Regions from separate parts of the Microbacterium sp. NPDC091662 genome, predicted to be linked through region 1. Evidence: riboswitches for the same ligand, from Rfam matches in the RefSeq annotation. Region 1 holds a riboswitch; the other holds the start of a gene.
The links. A riboswitch is a leader RNA that binds a small molecule or an ion and turns the genes downstream of it on or off. The one in region 1 is predicted to bind thiamine pyrophosphate.

Region 1 (5,877 bases):
GAGCCCTCCAGGATCTCCCCGATGCGCGTGGTGCGCGACGACGAGCGGGGACTCGTGGCCTGGCTCGCACCCGGAACGCTGCAGGAGGCCCCGGGGTCTGCCGACGGACAGCGCGTGCGCCAGGTGCCGCTCGATCGGCGTTGGCTCGAGCCGCGGACGCGCATCGTCGAGCCGTGGAGGGGCAACGGGGTGCTGTGCATCGCCCCCGCCGGGCTGCCGTGGTCGGTCTGGTTGTTCTGGAGCGACACCACAGGCCCGGACTGGTCCTTCGCCGGCTGGTATGTGAATCTCGAGAACGCGCATCGTCGCACCGATCACGACACCTATTCGTCCGACCACATCCTCGACGTCGAGATCGATCCGGAGGGCGGGATCCATCTCAAAGACGAGGACGAGGTCGTCGCCGCGATCCAGCAGGGGCGGCTCAGTCCCGAGCAGGCCGCGCAGATCGAGCGGCACGCGGATGCGGCGATCGCCTCGTTCGAATCCGATGACTGGCCTTTCGATTCGGAATGGGTGCGTTGGCGGCCCGACCCCGCATGGACCGTTCCGGTGCTCGCAGGCCTGGACCGGTTGAGCCCGCGCACCACTCTGCTCTGAGCGGAAGAGCTTCCCGCGGCCTCCGCCACCTGATGACATGGACTCATGACGGATGTTCTGATCCTCGGCGGTACGGGCTGGCTCTCCGGGCGCATCGCCCGGCGATGGGTCGATGAAGGCGCCGCAGTCACGTGTCTCGCCCGTGGCTCCCGCCCGACCCCTGCGGGTGCCGTGCTCGTGCGAGGCGATCGAGAGGATGCCGACGTCTACACCGACCTCGCGCGGCAGGACTGGGATCACGTCGTGGACGTCTCGTCCCACGCGGTGCAGGTCGAGCGAGCGGTCGACCTGCTCGGCGATCGGGCGGGGCGTTGGACGTACGTGTCGTCCGTCTCGGTGTACTCCGACGACGAGACGGTCGGAGCGGACGAGGCGGCTCCGCGACATCCGGCCGCGAGCCCGGGCGACGAGTACGACTACGGCGCGCAGAAGGCGGCAGCTGAAGACGCTGTCACGCGGCTCGGAGACCGCGGCTTCATCGTGCGCCCTGGGCTCATCGTGGGTGACGGTGACCCCAGCGACCGGTTCGGGTACTGGGCCGCGGCGTTCGCACGCGCAGGCACGGAAGCCGTGCTGCTGCCGCCGCTCGCGGGAAGGAGCGCGCAGGTCGTCGATGTCGACGATCTCGCGGCGTTCATCGTCGCGACCACACGCACCGGCGCCGTCAACGGCGTGGGCGATGAGCACCCCCTCGCCGATGTGCTGGGTGCGGTTCGGCTCGCGGCTGGTCACACCGGCTCCGTGGCGGTCGCGGACGAGGGATGGCTCCGTGCGCACGATGTCGAGTACTGGGCGGGACCGCGGTCCCTGCCCTTGTGGCTTCCGATCGGCATGAGCGGCTTCATGACCCGCTCGAACAGCGCATTCCACGCGAGCGGGGGACGACTTCGTCCGCTCACGGACACGATCGAGCGTGTCATGGCCGACGAACGGGCACGCGGCATCGACCGGGAACGCCGCGCAGGACTCACACGGGCGGAGGAGCGGGCGCTGCTGGCCGATCGCTAGACTGCGAGCAGTGACACGGGGTGCCGCAATCCGCGGCTGAGAACAGACCCGTCGAACCTGATCTAGTTCGTACTAGCGAAGGGATGTCGCGATGAGCGATCTTCTGCGTCCAGATTCCACCCCCGACCTCGCGGGTTCCGCCGCGACCCTGCTGGAGGTGCTGCGCGAGACGCCCCCGTTGACGCACTGCATCACCAATGCGGTCGTCACGGGATTCACCGCCAACGTACTGTTGGCGCTGGGGGCCGCCCCCGCGATGGTCGACATCGTCGATGAGGCGGGGATGTTCGCCGGAGTCGCCTCCGGAGTGCTGATCAACCTGGGGACCCCCACGCCAGAGCAGCAGGCGGCGAGTCTGGAGGCGGTTGCCGGCGCCGCCGCATCCGGTACACCCTGGGTGCTCGACCCCGTGGCGATCGGCGTGCTCCCCGTGCGCACCGCTCTCGCACACCAGCTCGCCTCGCAACGGCCGACGGCGATCCGCGGCAACGCCTCCGAGATCCTCGCCCTTGCCGGGCTCAGCGTGGGGGGACGCGGGGTGGACGCCACCGACAGCACGGAGTCCGCAGCCGATGCCGCCTCGTCGCTCGCTCGTGTCACGGGCGCGGTGGTCGCGGTGTCGGGGCCGATCGACCTCATCACCGACGGGCGACGGGTGCTGCGCCTGGCCAACGGTCACGAGCTGCTGACCCGCGTGACCGGCGGGGGATGCGCTCTCGGTGCGGTGATGGCCGCCTTCCTCGGAGCGGCCGGCGCGACCGAGCATGATGCGCTCACCGCCGTGGCATCCGCGAGCCTCGTCTACACGATCGCTGCCGAGCACGCCGCTGCGGTATCCGCGGGGCCGGGCAGCTTCGCCGTCGCCTTGCTGGATGCGCTCGCTGCGGTGGGACCCGATGACATCAGATCCGGTGCACGCGTCGAAGGCGGTGACCGGTGAACGCCGATCTCTCGCTCTACCTCGTCACGGACGCGGCGCTCTGCGGGGATCGGGGTGTCGTCGAGACCGTGCGCCGAGCGGTCGACGGCGGGGTTCGCATCGTGCAGTTGCGCGACAAGGCCGCGACCGACGCCGAGACGGTCGATCAGCTGATCGCGCTGTCGCGGGTGATCGACGGCCGGGCGCTGCTCGTCGTGAACGACCGGCTGGACGCCGCGGTCGCGGCCAGGGAACGGGGTGCGCGGGTCGACGGCGTGCACCTGGGACAGGGCGATGCCTCGGTGCTGCGCGCGCGTGAGGTGCTCGGGCCCGACGCGCTGATCGGTCTCACCGCGAACACTCCTGCACATCTCGACGCGGTCGGCGCTCTGCCCGCAGGCACCGTCGACTATCTGGGTGTCGGCGTGATCCGGCCCACCACGACCAAGCCCGATCATCCCGCACCTCTCGGCATCGACGGCTTCCGTGACTTCGTGCGGAACAGCCCACTGCCGTGCGTGGCGATCGGCGGCGTCGGCATCGATGACACGGAATCCCTTCGCGAAGCCGGTGCGGCCGGGCTCGCCGTCGTCTCGGTTCTGTGCACCGCCGACGATCCCGGGGCCACGGCGGGGGAGTTCCGCCGGCGCTGGCTCGCCGGCGCCGTGCCGAGGGTGCTCAGCATCGCCGGCAGCGATCCGTCCGGGGGAGCGGGCATCCAGGCCGACCTCAAGTCCATCGCCGCGAACGGCGGATACGGCATGGCGGTCCTCACCGCGCTGACGGTTCAGAACACGCAGGGCGTGCGCGCCGTGCACGTGCCGCCCGCGCACTTCCTCCGCGCTCAGTTGGATGCGGTGTCGGACGACATCGTGATCGACGCCGTGAAGATCGGGATGCTCGCCGACACCGAGGTCATCCGCGTGGTGGGGGCCTGGCTCGACGAGGTGCGTCCGCCGGTCGTCGTGCTCGATCCCGTGATGGTGGCGACCTCCGGCGATCGATTGCTGGATGCAGATGCGGAACGAGCCCTGCGCGAGCTCCTCGTGCGCGCGACCCTGGTCACCCCGAACCTCGCCGAGCTGGCGGTGCTGGCCGGCCGCGACATCGCCGACTGGGAGGACGCGGTCTCCGCGGCGGAGCGGCTGTCGGCGGAGATGGGGGCGGCTGTCCTGGTCAAGGGAGGACATCTCGTCGGCGACACGGCTCCGGATGCGCTGGTCGACGCGCGTCGTGGGGCGCGCCAGGAGTTCACCGGGCCTCGGATCCCGACCAGGAACACGCACGGCACCGGCTGTTCGCTGTCGTCCGCGCTCGCCACCCTTCTCGCCCGCGGAGAGGAGCCGGCCGATGCGGTTCGCGCCGCACGCGCCTGGCTCCGTGAATCCCTGCGCGCAGGCGACACGCTGCGAGTGGGGCGCGGGCACGGGCCGGTCGACCACTTCGCCGGACTCCGGGAACGTGCGGCGGCGCAGACCCGACCGGCCGCGGACGACGTCGCCGCAGAGTGGTGGCAGGAGATCGCGGAGATCCGCACGGAGATCGACGAGCTCCCTTTCATCCGGGCGCTCGCCGAGGGGTCGCTGGAACGGGGGCCCTTCCTGTCCTATCTCGCGCAGGATGCGCTGTATCTGCGCGAGTACGCCCGGGTGCTCGCCGAGGCCGCCCGGCTCGCACCGACGTCCGCCGAACAGGGCTTCTGGGCGCAATCCGCGCACGGCTCGATCGTGGGCGAGCTCGAGCTGCACGCGTCATGGCTGACGCCGGCTCGGGGGGTGAGCGCGGCGACATTCGCCGCCGAACCGGGGCCGGCGACCACTGCATACCTCGATCACCTGCGCTCCGTCGCGTTCGGCGGCGACTACGCCGAGATCGTCGCGGCCGTCCTTCCCTGTTTCTGGCTCTACACCGATCTCGGACGACGCCTGCACGCCGGGGAGTTCGGCGAGTATGCGCGGGATCCGCATCATCCCTTCGCCTCCTGGCTCGCGACGTACGCCGACCCCGCGTTCGAGGAGGCGACCGAGACGGCGATCGCCTACGCCTCCGGAGCGGCGGCACGGGCCGACGCCGCAACCCGCGCGCACATGCGCCGGGCGTTCGTGGTGTCGAGCGCGCACGAGCTCGCCTTCTTCGCCGCGCCGATGGGTCCGCAGAGTCTCAGATGACGGAACGGATTTGCGGTGGCTGCCGAGGCCGCGCTACTGTCGCGACATGCCTTCGGCCGCCACCGCTTCTTCGACGCTCGCTCCGAGCGTCATCGCTGTGCGCCGACGCCGCGGCCGCCGACTGTAGGCGACCCCGCCCTCCTGCCTGTGCACGCACGGCGGTCGAGTGCCGGTGTCGCCGCCTCCGGCCCCGTCCCCGGTCCCGATTTCCTCGAGGGCCCGACCGTTAAGGTAGAAGCATGACGTATTCCGTCGCCGTCTCCGGCGCATCCGGCTACGCAGGCGGCGAGATCCTCCGCCTCCTGGCTGATCATCCCGACATGGAGATCCGCACCGTCACGGCGCACTCGAACGCCGGGCAGTTGCTGGTGGATCACCAACCGCATCTGCGTTCGCTGTCTCACCTCACCCTGCAGGACACCACGCCCGAGATCCTCTCCGGCCACGACATCGTGTTCCTCGCACTCCCGCACGGGCAGTCGGGGCAGTACACCGATGCGCTGGGCGACGCACCGCTCGTGATCGATGCCGGGGCCGACCACCGTCTCACCTCGGCCGCGGCGTGGGAGGCGTTCTACGGTGGCGCCTTCCACGAGCCGTGGGCGTACGGGGTTCCCGAGCTCCTGGTCGACGGGGTCAAGCAGCGCGAGCACCTCCGCGGCGCGACGCGCATCGCGGCCCCCGGCTGCAACGCCTCGACCGTGAGCCTCAGCCTCGCGCCGGGCGTCGCCGCCGGCGTGATCGACCCCTCGGACATCGTCTCGGTGCTGGCGGTCGGTCCGTCCGGCGCGGGGAAGAGCCTCAAGACGAACCTCCTCGGCAGCGAGATCCTCGGCACCGCGAACCCGTACGCGGTCGGGGGAACCCACCGGCACATCCCGGAGATCCGTCAGGCGCTCGCCGCGGCATCGGGTATCGACGCCGACGGCATCCGTATCTCCTTCACTCCGGTGCTGGTGCCCATGTCGCGCGGAATCCTCGCCACGTCGACCGCACGGATCGCCGACGGCGTGACCGATGCGCAGATCCGCGACGCTTGGCAGAGCGCCTACGGCGACGAGACCTTCGTGCAACTGCTCCCGGAGGGACGCTTCCCGCGCACGGCCGACGTGCTCGGCGCCAACACCGCGCTGATCGGGCTCGCTATCGATCGCGCCGCGAACCGGGTGACCGTGGTCACCG
Region 2 (5,877 bases), on a different contig from region 1:
AGTGCCCCTGGGAGTGGAGCACGCAGTGGCGGATCGCCAACGCTGCGGAACGAGGCACTGTCGTGTCGGAGGAGCTGCACCAGGCACCGCCGATCGACCGGCTGGTGGTGTGCCATGGCGATGCCTGCATGCCGAACACGCTTCTCGACGACGCCGGCCGTCCGACCGCTTTCGTCGATCTCGCGGCGCTCGGCGTCGCCGACCGCTGGGCCGACATCGCCGTGGCCTCGATGAGCACGATGTGGAACTTCGGATCCGGCTGGGAGGACACACTCATCGAGGCCTACGGGGTCGAGCCCGACCGCGTGCGCCTCGAGTACTACCGGCGGCTCTGGAACGAGTCCTGAGCGTGGCGCCTCCGTCCGCCGGCCGACCGCCGGTGTTCGGCCCGGTCATCGACGACATGACCCGGTGCGCGCACTACCGGGGCCCGACCGACATCATCGCGATCCGCTTCGCCTGCTGCGGCCACTACTACCCGTGCCACCGCTGCCATGAGGTGTCGGCGGGGCATCCGGCTGCGCAGTGGGCGCCCGAGCAGCACGACACCCGGGCGATCCTCTGCGGCGCATGCGGTCACGAGCTCACGATCAGCGAGTACTTCGCGGTGACGGCCTGCCCCCGGTGCACCGCCCTGTTCAACGAGCGATGCGCACTGCACCGGGAGCACTACTTCCAGATCGGAACCGGCGCCGGCAGTTGAGCCGAGAACTGAACCGCACGAAACCGCGGCCCGGTCAGCCCGTCGGCCCGATGATGAAGTTCCACTGTCCGGTGGCAACGGCCGCAGCGATCGCGACGCCGGAGATCGCGGCCCCGACGGCGAGGAGACCCCACTCCGCCGCGCCGAAGCGCGATTCGCGTGCCCAGGTGCGCGGACCGGGTGCGCCGAACCCGCGTGCTTCCATGGCGGTGGCGAGCTTGGCTCCGCGGCGGATCGACAGCACGAGCAGAGCGAAGGCCATGCCGAGAAATCGTCGGATGCGCCCGCGATCGGCGACGCCCCTGGCCCGGCGTGCGAGTTCGAGCGCTCGCCAATCGTCGAGGAAGAGGCCCACCATCCGGAGTCCGGCGAGCGCACCGAGCACGAACCGGGCCGGCAGCCGCAGGATCTGACCGAGACCGTCGGCAAGGTCGGTCGGGTCGACGGTGATGAACAGCACGACAGACGGCAGCGCGATCGCCAGCACGCGCAGCATCGTCGCGAGCGCGAGCGCGAGCGACCCCTCGCTGATGCGCAGCACGAACCAGTCCACGTAGACCACACCGCTGGTCTCGCCGTACAGCGCGATGGTCAGACCGGTCAGAGGCGCCGCGAGCCACACCGGCCAGGTACGCACCCAGAACTCGCGCCAGCCGATTCCGGCGAACAGGAACAGCACGAACTCGAGCACGAGGGCGACGGACGCCGACACCGGATCGAGTGTCAGGATCAGGGGCACCGCGATCAGTGCGCTCACCCCGAGCTTGGCGACCGGATTGACGCGGGCGATCGCCCCGGTGCGCGCGCGCGTGTCGAGCATGGTCACGCCGGACCCCCGAGCTCGAAGCGGGCGGCGTGCAGGGCCCGCGCGACCTCACCGTCGTGGGTGATCGTGACGACCGCGGAGCCTTCGTCACGAAGCGCCGCGAGCATCGCGACGAGCTCCGCCCAGGTGCGGGAGTCCTGCCCGAACGTCGGTTCATCGAGCATGAGCACGCGTGGCCGCGTCGCGATCGCGGCGGCGACCGTGAGACGGCGCTTCTCACCACCGGAGAGCGTGTACGGATTCGCGGCGGCGAGCGGCGTGAGCCGAAGCCTGGCGAGCAGCTCTTCGCTCCGGGCCGCGATCTCGTCCTCCGTCATGCCGAGGGCCCGCGGTCCTACTGCGAGCTCATCGCGCACGGTCTTCGCGAGCAGCTGGTGCTCGGGCTCCTGGAACACCATTCCTATTCGGGTCAGCAGATCGCGGGAGGTCCAGCGGATCGGCGACGGACCGGCACCGTCGGCGAGGGCGCTGGATGCGACGACCTCGCCTCTGGAGGGGACGAGGAGTCCGGCGAGGGTGAGACCGAGCGTGGACTTTCCCGTACCGTTGGGCCCGGTGATCGCGAGGGCCTCGCCCGCGTGCACCTCCAGATCGATGCCTGTCGCGACCGGATTGCCCTTGACCCGGGCGACGGAGAGCTCCCGTGCCGACAGCAGCGTCTCCCCCGCACGGCTCGCGGGGGGCGACGGCATCCGCGGAGGCCACCCCGGCACCCAGACGCCGTCCGTCGCGAGCCGGGATCCCTCACGCTGCAGCACCTCGCGCGGAGGGCCGTCGGCGACCACGCCCCCCGCACCGATCACGATCACACGAGTGATGAGCGGCAGCCAGACATCGAGGCGATGTTCCACGACGACGAGCGTCGCGGGCTGGGCCTCCAGCATCCGCTCCACCGCATCGCGAACCTCGATCACCCCCGCGGGGTCGAGATTCGCTGTCGGCTCGTCGAGCAGCACCAGACCCGGCCGCATCGCCAGCATCCCGGCGAGAGCGAGGCGCTGCTTCTGGCCACCGGAGAGGGCCTTGGTGGGGTGATCGAGCGGCACGTCGAGGCCCACCGCGTCCAGCGCCGCCGCGACACGCGTCCAGATCTCGGTCCGCGGCACTCCGAGGTTCTCGCAACCGAACGCGACGTCGTCGCCGGCCCGCGCCAGGATGACCTGCGAATCGGGGTCCTGGAGCACGAGCCCGGAACGGCCGCGCGTCGCCACGGCCGAAGCACCGTCGACGAGCAGGTCTCCCGCGCTCTCACCCTCTTCCTCACCGCCGAGCACGCCCGCGAGGCCGTGCAGCAACGTGGACTTGCCCGCGCCCGACGCGCCGAGCACCAGCACCCGCTCACCGGGCTCGATGCGGAATGAGACGTCGCGCAGAGCCCAGGCGATGCGACTTGCGTGACGCCACCCCCAGCCGCGCGCCTCGACGGCGGCCGGGACTGTCTGATCGACCGACATCAGACGCGGACGCGCGCCTCGCGCCCGGAGCCGAACCGATCGAGCGCACCCGTGGCGGCGATTCCGCGCGCCAGCACCCACGACAGCGCACCCGCGATGACGGCGCCCGAGATGACGGTGCTGACCAAGTAGATGATCGTGAAGGCGGGGCCGGAACCTGCGTACCAGAGCACGAGATTGTTGATACCGCCGGCAAGGGCGGCGCCCGCACCGGCGAGGATGGCGACCGGAAGCGACCAGCGACGGTAGAAGAAGAGCAGGAAGACCAGCTCGGCGCCGAGCCCCTGCACGAGACCGGCCTCGAGGGTGAGGAACCCGCCCCACTGGTTGCCGATGAGCGCCGAGACCACGGCCGCGAGCAGCTCGACGTAGATCGCCGCCCCCGCCTTGCGGATGATGAGTCCACCGAGCACGCCGGCGAAGAGCCACGGGCCGTCGAGGAGACCCTGGATGCCGGGAAGCAGGGGCTCGAGCAGGGCCTTCGGTCCGAGGTAGCCGACGTTCCAGGCCAAGAAGATCAGACCGGCGGCGACACCGATGACGCTGGCGACGACGATGTCGACGATCCGCCAGCGCAGATAGCTCCGGCCCGGGGTGTTCCCTGCCGTCTTCGCTGCGGCGGATGTGGACGTGGGCGTACTCATCTGAACTCCTCCCTGCGCTGGCATGACCCAGATCAGGTTCGACGGTCGAAGCGCGATTCGCTCCCTCTCAGCCCGGCTCGCCGGACTCCCGTGGTTGTGCTGAAGATCCTACCCGCTGGCGACACCCGCGTGGCGACAGTGCCGTGCGCCGCGGAACTCGCCCGGGATTGGGTACCGTAAACGAGTGACCGCTTCAGATCCCGCCGACGAGGCGACGGGCGTCGTCAGCGACGACGGCCCGGCGACCGCCGCCCCCTCCGGACCAGTCGATACTGCGACGGGCGGATCGGTGCTGACGGCCGAGCAGACATCGACGCACGCGCCGGAATCGATCGTCGCACCGGAGCCCGTGATCGCACCGGAACCGGTGCTCACCCCCGAACCGGCCGCTCCCCCTCTGACGAAGCCGCCGTTCGTCCCCCGCGAGCGTGTGACCCCTGAGACCTCCGACGAAGCCCTCGCGCTGCTGGATTCGACCGCACCCCAGTGGGCGGACGACACCGCCCCGGCCACAGCCCTGACCTGGGTGGACACCACGGCGGTCGCCGCGCACACCTCTGTCGCGACTCTCGATGAGACGTCGGAAGCCGAGCGCTCGAACGGCCTGCTGCGTGACGCCCGCCTTCGACCGGCCATCGCCCGTCCCGGCATCCTGGTCCCGCTCGCCACGCTGGTCGGCCTCGTCGCCGCGTACGCCGGGACCACGTTGCTGTGGCCGCTGCACGAGGTGCCACCCACGGTGCAGTCCGTCGAGTTCACGACCACTCCCGCTGCCGCCGCCACCGTCACCTGGCCGACCGAAGGTGCCGGCGCCGTCGGCATCGCGGGCATGACCACTGCGGCGTCCGTGCCCGACGCCGTGAGCATCGCCAGCATCACCAAGGTCGTGAGCAGCCTGATGGTGCTCGACCGCATGCCGCTGGCGGTCGGCGAGCAAGGGCCCGAGTTCTCCTTCACCCGCGCCGACAGCGTGAAGTACTGGGACTACCGGCGCAGCGACCAGTCCGCCCTCGACGTGCCGATCGGCGGCGTGCTGACGGAGTATCAGTTGCTGCAGGGAACCCTCATGGGGTCCGCGAACAACTACATCGACCGCCTCGCGACCGAGATTTGGGGTTCCGACCGCGAGTTCGCTCGGGCCGCCGAGGTGTGGCTGCGCGAACGTGGCCTCACCGGCATCACCGTCGTGACGCCGTCGGGCTTCGACGAGCGCAACGTGGCCACCCCCGAGGCACTGGTCACGCTCGGCGAGCGCGCGATGCAGAACCCGGTTTTCGCCGAGATCGTCGGCACCAAGTCGGTCGATCTGCCGGGCGCCGGCACGGTCGTCAACACGAACGGGATGCTCGACGATCCCGGCGTCGTCGGCATCAAGACCGGCACGCTCGTCGGCTGGAATCTGCTCACCGCCAAAGACGTGGTCATCGGCGACACAACCGTGCATCTCTTCGCCGCGGCGCTGAACCAGGCCGGCAACGAGCAGCGACTCGCTCTCACCCGTTCCCTGTTCACCGAAGCGGAAGCGGCGCTGGAGGCTCAGGCGCCCGCCGTAGCGAAGGACACCGTGGTCGGTCGGGTCACGACCCCCTGGGGCGAGAAGGTCGATGTCATCACCGAGTCGGACGCCGAGGTGGTGCTGTGGAACGGCGCGACCGCCACAGCCGCTGCGGCCTTCGACCTCGGCGACGCACGCGAGCAGGACGACGCGGTGGGCACACTGACCACGACCGGCCCGCTCAACACCGTCACGACGCCGCTGGTGCTGGCCGAAGATGTCGAGGGCCCGAGTCCCTGGTGGCGTCTGACCCACCCGCTCGAGTTGCTCGGCATCACCGCCGACCGCTCCTGACGCCCTCCGCGCCGACGCACACACGAGGACGCCCCACCCCGAGCGAGCGGGGTGGGGCGTCTTCGTGCGCGATGCCGGAGATCAGGAACGGTGGCCGGAACCGTCCGCCCCGTCTTCCAGCAGCGCCTGGGCTGCCGCCGTCTCGGCTGCGGGCACCTGAGCGCCCGCGGAGGCGCCGGCGACAGCGGCCGCAGCCTCCGCCCCCGTGCCTTCGGCATTGTTCGCATCGCCCGTCACGACGACGGGCGTCGTCCCGGTGAGAGCATCCTCGGCATCGATGTCGGTCGCCGCCTGTTCGAACTGCGACTGGTACAGACGCCAGTAAGCGCCCTGCGCGGCGATGAGCTCGTCGTGCGTGCCCTTCTCCACGATGTCACCGTGCTCCATCACCAGGATGAGGT

Region 2: it holds a riboswitch for thiamine pyrophosphate, as region 1 does, so the genes downstream of both, ACIQLD_RS09740 (ECF transporter S component) here and thiM (hydroxyethylthiazole kinase) in region 1, are expected to answer to the same signal.

Annotation. Positions count from the first base shown of each region.
Region 1 is NZ_JBIVTM010000002.1:987,489-993,365, forward strand. Features, by position in the region: gene ACIQLD_RS18080 (DUF402 domain-containing protein) at 1-600, shown strand, start outside; gene ACIQLD_RS18085 (NAD-dependent epimerase/dehydratase family protein) at 646-1,608, shown strand; TPP riboswitch at 1,615-1,709, shown strand; gene thiM (hydroxyethylthiazole kinase) at 1,700-2,548, shown strand; gene ACIQLD_RS18095 (bifunctional hydroxymethylpyrimidine kinase/phosphomethylpyrimidine kinase) at 2,545-4,695, shown strand; gene argC (N-acetyl-gamma-glutamyl-phosphate reductase) at 4,935-5,877, shown strand, end outside.
Region 2 is NZ_JBIVTM010000001.1:1,982,039-1,987,915, forward strand. Features, by position in the region: gene ACIQLD_RS09720 (phosphotransferase) at 1-347, shown strand, start outside; gene ACIQLD_RS09725 (CHY zinc finger protein) at 350-703, shown strand; gene ACIQLD_RS09730 (energy-coupling factor transporter transmembrane component T family protein) at 738-1,523, opposite strand; gene ACIQLD_RS09735 (ABC transporter ATP-binding protein) at 1,526-2,983, opposite strand; gene ACIQLD_RS09740 (ECF transporter S component) at 2,983-3,627, opposite strand; TPP riboswitch at 3,620-3,729, opposite strand; gene ACIQLD_RS09745 (D-alanyl-D-alanine carboxypeptidase) at 3,812-5,476, shown strand; gene ACIQLD_RS09750 (ABC transporter ATP-binding protein) at 5,558-5,877, opposite strand, start outside.